Regions from separate parts of the Paraglaciecola sp. T6c genome, predicted to be linked through region 1. Evidence: predicted binding sites of a transcription regulator. Region 1 holds the regulator's gene; the other holds the start of a gene.
What was found. Region 1 encodes sigma-54, which starts transcription at its own class of promoters, with help from an activator protein. Its sites were predicted from a motif close to GTTGGCACGNNNNTNGNNT; they were not measured.
Positions count from the first base shown of each region.

Region 2: the regulator sigma-54 is predicted to act here: its motif matches at 2,945-2,963, upstream of PATL_RS06665 (FlgO family outer membrane protein).

Region 1 covers NC_008228.1:653,467-658,727, reverse strand. Annotated here, with positions in the region: gene rapZ (RNase adapter RapZ) at 1-682, opposite strand, end outside; gene ptsN (PTS IIA-like nitrogen regulatory protein PtsN) at 685-1,128, opposite strand; gene hpf (ribosome hibernation promoting factor) at 1,144-1,431, opposite strand; gene PATL_RS02920 (RNA polymerase factor sigma-54) at 1,457-2,950, opposite strand; gene lptB (LPS export ABC transporter ATP-binding protein) at 3,073-3,798, opposite strand; gene lptA (lipopolysaccharide transport periplasmic protein LptA) at 3,798-4,319, opposite strand; gene lptC (LPS export ABC transporter periplasmic protein LptC) at 4,360-4,923, opposite strand; gene kdsC (3-deoxy-manno-octulosonate-8-phosphatase KdsC) at 4,920-5,261, opposite strand, start outside.
Region 2 covers NC_008228.1:1,575,296-1,580,556, forward strand. Annotated here, with positions in the region: gene PATL_RS06655 (hypothetical protein) at 1-581, opposite strand, end outside; gene PATL_RS06660 (FlgO family outer membrane protein) at 1,514-2,290, opposite strand; gene PATL_RS06665 (FlgO family outer membrane protein) at 2,300-2,896, opposite strand; gene nrdR (transcriptional regulator NrdR) at 3,081-3,530, shown strand; gene ribD (bifunctional diaminohydroxyphosphoribosylaminopyrimidine deaminase/5-amino-6-(5-phosphoribosylamino)uracil reductase RibD) at 3,589-4,707, shown strand; gene PATL_RS06680 (riboflavin synthase) at 4,851-5,261, shown strand, end outside.

The DNA.
Region 1 (5,261 bases):
TAGAAATCAGATTCTGAATTTGCCAGATAAATTTAGTGACTATGGGTTGTGAGCCAAGAAAAATCTCGACGGGGGAATCAAGTCCAGTAAGGGGTTTTAAATCTGGCTCCCAGTGCGGGTTGGGTAAGAAACGTGCATCAAATACATAATCCGCATCTTTAGGAATACCGTGTTTAAAACCAAAGCTTTCAAAAACCAAAACTAAGCGTGAGCTTTTTTTACCTAATATTCGCTCGCGCACCAATTCGGCCAGCTGGTGAATTGATAATTGATCTGTGTCTATATATAAATCTGCACGTTCAGCTATCGGCGCCAATAACTGGCTTTCTGCTTGAATAGCACCAGACAATGATTTGTTTTGCTTAGACAACGGGTGCAAGCGGCGGGTTTCACTGAAACGCTTAATCAGTACGTCATCGCTGGCATCCAAATACAATATGGTCATTTCCCACGTTGACGGCAAGTAGTCGAGTATTTCCACCAATTCGTTGGGATCTTTGGGTAAATTTCGCACGTCAATGCTGACCGCGACCTGATCGTACTCGTCAGCGACGGTATGGGTCAAAGTGGGCAATAAGTTGACGGGGATATTATCAACGCAGTAATAGCCTAAATCTTCCAGTGAACGTAAAACGATGGACTTCCCTGAGCCTGAACGCCCACTGATGATAATAAGCTTCATAATTAACTGAGTACCTGAAATAATTCTTGGTCTGTGGTTGCACTGCGCAAACGATTTAAAATGTCTTTATCAACGAATTTTTTGGCTATCGCCGACAAGGTTTGTAGGTGCTCTTGGGCCTTTTCCTCTGGTACTAAAATAGCAAAGAAGATATCCACTGGCATGTTATCGATGGCGTCATACTGGACCGGAGGTTGGCACGTTACAAGCACGCCTAGGGCTGACTCTAGCCCTTTTATACGGCCATGTGGTAGTGCTATACCACCACCAATGCCCGTACACCCCATTTTCTCGCGCCCCGCTAAACTGGATAAAATGGTCGCTTGGTCTACTTCAACAAGGTGCTCAGATGCCAATTGACTAATAAGCTCTAAAATGCGCTTTTTGCTGGACCCCTGAACTGCGCATACGACGCAGTCAGGGTGAAGAATATTTGATATTTCCATTATTTACCTGATGGGTTAATGGCGTTTAGCTTTTTCTTTATGCTTGATAACTTGCCGATCGAGTTTATCGATTAGGCCATCTATTGCCGCATACATGTCGTTGTGTTCCATGGTGGCAAATACATCTGCCCCATTCAAATGTATTGTCGCTTCCGCTTTTTGGTTGAGCTTTTCTACATTGAGAATGACGTGAACATTGTTGATCTGATCGAAGTGTCGCTCGAGCTTGGTAAATTTAGTATCGACATAATCTTTTAGTGAATCGGTTACATCCACATGGTGACCAGTAATATTAATTTGCATATCGCCTCTTCCTTCTTTAATCAGCCTACAATAGGCTTTTTCGTTGGTTCGACGGGGGTATCATCAGAGATTCCCGGTACTTTGCTATTGTTCGCCGAGCGACCATGATGCCTTGATCGGCCAACAATTGAGCAATCTTGCTGTCACTTAACGGCTTGCTTGGTTTTTCAGCTGCGACCAGCTTTTTAATCAATGCGCGTATCGCCGTTGACGAGCACTCTCCGCCTGTCTCAGTTGCAACATGGCTCGAGAAGAAATATTTCAGCTCAAATATACCTCTAGGGGTATGCATATATTTTTGGGTAGTAACACGAGAAATTGTAGATTCATGCATATCCACCATTTCGGCTACGTCATTTAGTACCATAGGCTTCATCATCTCAGGCCCATGTTCAAAGAAGCCCATTTGCTGCTGTACTATACAGTTTGACACTTTCAATAAGGTATCGTTTCGGCTCTCAACACTTTTAATAAACCATTTGGCTTCTTGCATGTGTGAGCGAATAAATTGACTATCACTGGTGTTTTTCGCGCTACGACTCATTGCAGCATACTGTTGATTAACGTTCAATTTGGGTAGGCTGTCTGGGTTAAGCTCTACTGTCCAACGGCCATTTTTCTTACTCACTGACACATCAGGTATAACGTATTCTGCTTCACCTTTGATCAAGGCGCTGCCTGGACGCGGATTGAGCGTTTTAAGTAAACGCATGACCTCACGCAAATCATCCTCTTTAAGGCGAGATTTACGCATCAAAGTACGGTAATCCTTGCTTGCCAAAAGGTCGGCATAGTCCCCAATCAAGGTCTTCGCTTCTTCTAACCAGGGTGTATCAGGAGCAAACTGACGCAATTGCACTAGCAAGCATTCTTGTGGTGTACGAGAGCCTGACCCAATTGGGTCGAACATTTGAATACGCTTAAGTACGCATTCCACTTCATCGAGCTCTATTTCTTCATCATCCATGCTGGCCAGAACGTCTTCAGCGCTCATGGTCAAATAACCAGACTCATCGATAGAATCAATGATCGCTGTCGCAATCGCGACATCGGTATCACTAAAATGGGTTAAACGCATTTGCCACAGCAAATGATCTTGAATGTTATCTGTGGTTTCGCCTTGAAAGATCTGTTCGTCATCACCGCCGGCACCACTGGATATGCTAGAGGCAGGTGCGGAAGAAGCGCTGATGTACTCATCCCAAGTGGTATCCGTAGGTAAGTCTTCTGGGATTTCGTTTTTCTCGAACGCTTCACTTGAGTCTAAGTTGTCACTGCTGGTATCAACTATTTCATTGGTATCTTTAGAAGACGGGTCGAGGGAATTGTCATTTAACGCACTATCGCCGGATTCCTGATCCGTAGGCTCTTCAACTTCCAACAGCGGGTTGGAATCCAAGGCTTCTTGAATTTCTTGCTGTAAATCTAACGTAGACAATTGCAACAAACGAATAGCTTGCTGTAACTGTGGCGTCATAGTGAGTGATTGACTAAATTTTAATTGTAAAGAGGGTTTCATTTACTTCTTTATTCTGTCCGTTGCAAACTAAAAAATATGCTGTGGTTGATTCGATTGACTGTAAATGTCTCACCAAGCGCCTGAGTATAATCTCGATAAAATGAGCGGCTTTTTCAGCTTAACTATAGCCTGAATTGTTCGCCTAGGTATACATCTCTTACACGTTGATCACTTAATACTTCTTCTGCCGTGCCAGAAGCGATGAGTTCACCATGACTAACAATGTAAGCTTTCTCACACACATCGAGTGTCTCTCTTACATTGTGGTCGGTTATCAAAACACCAATACCACGGTCACGTAAATGTTGAATAATTTTTTTAATATCATTAACTGAAATAGGATCAACACCGGCAAACGGCTCATCGAGCAGAATAAATTCTGGATCGGCTGCCAGTGCCCGCGCTATTTCTACCCGGCGGCGTTCACCTCCAGACAAACTCATACCAGCACTGTTACGAATATGATTTATATTGAACTCATCGAGTAATGAATCCGCTTGCTGTTCTCTTTGTTCTGCACTGAGCTCTTTGCGTGTCTGCAAGATAGCCATCAAGTTTTGATAGACTGTCAGTTTTCGAAAAATAGAGGCTTCTTGGGGTAAGTAACCAATCCCTAAACGAGCGCGCATATGCATGGGCTGTAGGGTAAGATCTTGCTGATCAATACTGATTTCTCCCTTATCTAAGGGAACCAAACCGACAATCATATAAAACGTGGTTGTTTTACCTGCACCGTTTGGACCAAGTAAACCGACAATCTGGCCAGTGGACACTTCTAGACTGACATCACGCACAACTTGACGCGATTTATAGGATTTAGCCAAATGCGAGGCTTTTAACGTCGCCATTATGGAGTTTCATCCTGTTTTGGTTTGACTTCAGCATCACTGGACTTTTTCGCGTCAGTTTGCTTTTTACTGCTCGCTGATTTCTTAGCTGGTTGAAAAATAGTCGTAACTCGTCCGCTATTTTCACTCTCGCTCTCTCCTTGCGCGACAATTTGTTCAAGTTCCATGTTAAACACTATCGACTCACCTTTTACACTGCTATTGTTCTGCTTCAGCTGTGCATCGCCTTCTAAGGTTAGTGTGCGTAAATCTCTGCGATATTCAATGCGATTGGCTGATGCCTCAATACTGCCCCCTTGCTCTTGTTGTTGAGAGTATTTAGCCGGGCTACCCGTCGCGATGAAAACTTCGTTACCTTCGCCTTTACTCGCGTCGACTTCTACTTCATCGGCATACACATTCAAACTACCTTGATTGATGTGCACGTCTTCTCGAAAGATAGACTTTTTAGTTTTACCGTCCCCGAACTGAAACTTCGAGTCCACTTTTATCGCTTGCGTGAAATCTTCTTTGCCAGCCATGCTTAATGGGGAAAATGATAATGTTGCTAAGGCAACTAAGCTAAGGCTGAGGTTGATAAATGGTTTGCACATGATCAAGTAGCTCATATTGTTGGGTCGTTAAATTGGCTTTAAAACCGTTACTGTTGATGACATAGTGCTGACCAAATATTTTTACTGGTTGGTCAGACACCATGGTTTTATCGATCAAGTTTATCTCGATGAAGTCCGTGCGAATGCTACGAGCAAATCCTTGCTCATCTTGATTACGTATCTCGACATTATTCTCTAATTGGATCCGATTGTCTTCATACAAAGTACCGTCTTTGGCTGATACCTGCCAAGGCGCAGTCTGTGACGCAACAAATATCGTGTATTGAGGCTCTTTGAATAAAGTAAAACCGAGCAAATCAAAGTGTTCCATTTTAGTAGCAAAGACCTGATGGCTCAAACGGCCGTCTTTATCAAATAGAGTGCTTAGCATTTCACTTGCTTGGTAGTTTGGTTGCCAAGCAGATTCGGTTTCAGTTCGCGGTATCAAGTCCTCATCAGCTAGCCAGTCGGGTAAGTTGATGGCGATGACTAATAAAAACAATAACCCAATACTGAGGGTGACTCGATTCATACGCTACTACCACTGACTTTGTTTAACTTGCCTTTGGCGTGCAAAATTAGGTCGCAAACTTCGCGTACAGCACCAAAGCCCCCATTGATTTGGGTAATATACAGAGCTTGTTTCTGTACAAATGGATGGGCATCGTGTGTCGCTACGGCGACGTTACTCAAGGTAAACATTCCCACGTCGGGCATATCATCCCCGATGGATGCGGTAGCGTCTTTGCCTATATTTAACTGGCGCTGCAACGCCAAAAGCGCATCGTTTTTCTGTTCACAACCTTGAATAATATGCTCGACCCCTAACGCTGACATGCGTTTGTGCACTATTTTTGATTCACGTCCGGT
Region 2 (5,261 bases), 920 kb from region 1:
GCAGCATTCGGAAGTTCATCTGCATTAGTATTTACACCGTCCGATTGGGTGCCTGACACACCGACATTAATAACTGTCTCAGACGAAAATGTTTGGCAGGAGTCCAGTGTATCAGTAGTGCCGCCATCGAAATCAATAACGCAACTATTTGCTGTTGCTGAATAAGTGTAACCAGTACCTGTTACATCGGGGACGCTCACAGCTACGGTTGAGCCAGCAGCTCCTTCTATCTCAATGAGTACTAATGAGCCTTCGCCAGTTGAGTCAACACAAGCCTCTCCTGTCAAATCTCCGTACGTTCCATCCGCATTATCGGTGCCATTTGCGCCAATATCAAATTGCAAATCATCCTCAGGAACGCTTGCAAATCCACTCAATGTACAGGTTTCTCCCACTTTTGAGCCGATAATACCTTCACCGAATGACAGCTCCGTGTATCCAGCGACTAAACCTGCTGTTACATCTGGGATAGCGCCTGCTGTAACGGGAAAAAGATCAGCACTAGCATTAAAAGCATTACCTGCGCTTAATACAAAAGCGCCTGCTAGTACTGTTTTCCTCAATCTTTTATTTGGTTGCATAACAACCCTCCTGATTCTTAAAATTTAGTAATGACTTGGAAAGTAAAAAGACGTTTTTAACTTTCTCGAATAAGTTATCGACACTTTTTTGATTAGTTTTAGTCTTTATTGTAAATAACTTGCGCTGTTGACCTCTATAAAAGGTGTAAACCGATTGGTAGACACTTACGATGTTACCGATTTGTCAGATTTTTAGTATTTTTCTTTATTCATTAATAGGTTGTTTTTTTGTACAGCTGTTTGATTGGCATTGATAAAAATCAATTTTCTCTTGTGACCTACAATTTTACCCATTATTACCTATCAATATTTATTGAGTTGAATTAGTCAGTTAGTACGGCATTGTTGGCGGCATTATATTTTTCTTATGTTAGCTAAAGGTTAAATTTTGCCGCTTTCAGATTAGATTTTATTCGTAATTGGCAAAACAATGCCTTTAGTCATAAATGTAATCTTATTATTGAAATTTGGAGAATTTTTATTCATAACATTAAATTTTTATTGATTTAGGGTTCGGATACTGTCTTTTATTTGGCGTGAGCAATAAAGATATTCGCCCTAGAGCAACTGGGAATACTGAGGATAAGGCCCGATATGCGTATAGAAATAGGCGACTGAGTATTATGTTGTTAGAGGCTTTGAAGAACAAATCTGATTAACGTAAGCGCTCTAATTAGCATACGTTGAGCTGTTGTTTTAAACATGCGAATCATTATGCTCATAACAGCCGCTGGCCAATGATGACGCGACCCCTAAGTCTCTTAACGATCTAAAAAGTAAGTTAGAGGGACTATTCGACACAAAGTATTGTTTTAAATTATTAAATATTGAATCAACTGAATAATCCAATCGATTAAATACAAAGCACATTTTCGGCAGTGTATTAACCTTGATGACGCGCCTTGGCGTTATTCAAATTGATAGCAGTGTTGTCAGCCCTGAACAATGGTCTTTTTAGCCATACCTTTATCCGCTTCGACGTCTTGCATGCTTTTTTCATTCGACATCATAGCGCTGACTACGTTGTTAGGAATGAAGCTCTGCGCCGAGCCGACCACGGCTTTTGAATCAATACCGACCATTCTGGCGTTAATTAAATAGCCATCATTGTATTTGACTAGGGTGCCGCCCAACACGTAACGAATAGGTGAGTCGCCGTTTAATTCTTCGTAGTCCTTACTAAAGATGAAATCCCCGTCGGGCGTCACGCGAACATAATCTGTGGTTTTAAAATCAATCACAGGAATACCTAATTTGTGCACTTCGTGCATGACGCTCTCGGCCATTTGTGTGCCGATTAAATTCGTTTTGCTGTAATCACTGTCTAGTAATACAAAGCTGGTGACGGCCACAGGAGTGGTATTGTTCACGTATTGTAAATTGCCGGCTAAATCTTGCATTAAACCACGTACATAAAAATTAATGTCTTTGTCGTATCCCTTGGGCTTTTTTGCCATTTCTAGCAACTTATGTTGCACGGCTGCTGGCTGATTGCTGATGAGTTTTTGTTGCACGTCTTGATTAAATTCAGCACTAGTTTCGATGGCAGAAAGCGAAAGAGGTTGTGCTTGCACAGCTTGGGCATCTGAAGATGCGTTGGCGTAGTCTCGGCCTGCGTCGTCATCATCTGAAAAGGGCATGATTGAGGACATAGAGGAGCAACCACCCAGAAGACCCGTGCATAAAGTTGCTAATAGTAGAGGTTTCATCTGGTGCTCCTAGTAGGCGTTACGGTATAAACCGTTATTTTTCAGCATGATTTTTTCTTGTTCCCACATCACGTTACTGGGGAATACTTCTGTGGCGGCAGCAATCACTTTTTGTGAGCTGGCTTCAATAAGCCGTGCGTTAATGGCGATGTTCTTTTGCTGTAATGAGTAGGTGCCGGTAAGGTAGTAATCGGTTTGTACTTGGGCGTTTATCTCGTCAATTTGCCGAGAGAGCATCAGGTCTTGATTGTGCTGAATTTTAATGGCAGAAGCCGTTTTAAATTCGATTACGTTTAACCCCGCCTGGGTTGCCAAGGTTACTAGGCTTTCTTGAATTTGCTGGCCTAACTCATTGGTTGAGGGCATGTTCTTGCCATCAATACTTTCTGTTGGCAAAAACGTGCCGACAGCAACGCTCTTTTCCATGTAAATAGGTTTAGCAGTAAAAAATAATTGCTTAGCCAATACGGCAACATAATGATGGGTGCTGTACTGTGGGCCGGTTACCTTTGTTTGCTCGATGTCAGCGTCGTCAGAGCTTAATACAGAGCAAGCTGATAGAAATGATACCGCTGCCCCTATGATACATACACTAATCTTTTTCACCGGTTATCGCCTTGAATTTGACACCATAAATGGCTTTGCATTAGAACAAAGCGATTTTTGTGCCATATAACCTTTTGGCAGCAGATTTTAGTGAATTAAGGCCGTGGTAAGCGCGCAAATCTGGCTTTTTATTTATTGGGTCGGCATACTATGACCTTACTATTACTTGGTTGAAGAATATTTTATGTTTTGTCCCTTCTGTTCTATCCAAGAAACCAAGGTGATTGACTCTCGCTTAGTGGCTGACGGGCACCAAGTGCGCCGCCGTCGTGAATGTACTATGTGTAAAGAGCGTTTCACTACCTTTGAAATGGCTGAATTGGTGATGCCTCGCGTGGTTAAACGTGATGGCTCTCGTGAGCCGTTTAACGAAGATAAGTTGCGGGCAGGTTTACAGCGTGCCCTTGAAAAACGCCCCGTGAGTACCGAGCAAGTGGAGCAGTGTATCAGTCGTCTTAAATCGGCTATGCGTGCCACAGGCGAGCGTGAGATCACTAGTGAATACTTGGGCAATCTAATTATGGACGCTCTCAAAGAGCTGGATAAAGTGGCCTATGTACGCTTTGCTTCTGTGTATCGCTCGTTCGAAGATATTCGCGAATTTGGCGAAGAAATCGCACGTTTGGGTGACTAACATGCCGAATGATTTACGTTTTTCCTGTGCCCTAGAGTTAAATTGATAAGGTTGTAGAGTGACGCAATTCTCTGCGCTTGACGCAAAAATGATGGCTTTGGCCATCCGCTTGGCTGAAAAAGGCCAATACACAACTTCGCCGAATCCCAATGTGGGCTGTGTTATTACTGATGCCCAAGGCAATATTGTCGGCCAAGGCTGGCATCAAAAAGCCGGGACCCCCCATGCAGAAATTCATGCCATTGCCCAAGCGGGTGAGCGCACCAAAGGCGCGACCGCTTACGTCACATTAGAGCCGTGCAATCATCACGGGCGTACCGGCCCATGCTCCGAAGCATTATTAGACGCAGGGGTGAAACGCGTTGTTGCCGCTATGGTTGACCCAAACCCACTCGTAGCCGGCAGTGGTTTACAAAAGCTCAGTGACGCGGGTGTTCAGGTAAGCAGTGGTTTACTTGAAAGTGAAGCCAAAGCGCTTAATCGCGGCTTTATCAAACGCATGCAAACAGGCAAGCCTTGGGTTACTGTTAAGCTGGCATCAAGCTTGGACGGCAAAACCGCGTTAAATAATGGTGAAAGCCAGTGGATAACCGGGCCCTTAGCCCGTGAAGATGTGCAACGCCACCGAGCGCAGAGTTGCGCGATATTGTCTGGCTCGGGCACGGTCCTGGCGGATAACCCTTCATTGAATGTGCGTTACAGCGAATTGGGTTTTGCAAGAAATGCGTTAGCAGAAGTGAATTTACGCCAACCTGTGCGAGTTTTGCTCGATGGGCGCAACCAGATGCGCCCTGATCTGCATTTATTTGCTTTATCGTCTCCCATTGTGATTATCAATAGCCAGCCAAATACAGCTGAATTTCCAGATCATGTTGAGCAATATCAAGCCCAATCAAACGGTGCGCAACTTGACCTGCAAGATGTAATGAAACACCTTGGCCAGCGCGGGTTTAACCATATATGGGTAGAGGCAGGGGCGAAGCTTGCAGGGGCGTTATTACAGAATAAACTGATAGATGAATTGATTTTGTACCAAGCGCCCAAACTATTAGGAGATAAAGGCCGAGATTTATTTGCTGTGGACGAATTAACCCAAATGCAGCAAGCTTTTGAATTACAATGGCAGGATGTACGCCAAGTCGGCCCAGATTTAAAGCTGACGGCGCGCTTTACATAATTTACTACCCACGCCAAGTGACCCGTACATAACGGAAATAACGGGCGTGTTTAATATAGGGTGTTCGTTTAACCTAGCCTGTTCGTTTCAAATCAGCGCGATGTTCAAACAGATTACACAGTTAATATGAGTGAAAAGACATTATGTTTACCGGAATAATTGAAGATGTGGGGCACATCGAATCCTTAACCCCAACGGGCGATGACATTCGCTTGCGCATACGGGTAAATAAACTGGATATGTCGGATGTGGCCCTTGGCGACAGTATCGCCAATAACGGTGTGTGTTTAACCGTGGTAGACATGAACTCGAGCGGCTTTAGTGCTGACGTGTCGCACGAGACCATCAAGCGCAGCGGTTTTGCCGATTATAAAGCGGGTAGTAAGGTGAACTTAGAAAAGGCCATGTTACCGACATCCCGCTTTGGTGGGCACATCGTCAGCGGGCATGTTGATGGTGTGGGCGAAGTCGTTTCCGTCAACCCTGTTGGGCGTTACGTAGAAATCTGGGTGCAAGCACCAAAAGATTTAGCCCGTTACTTAGCGGAAAAAGGC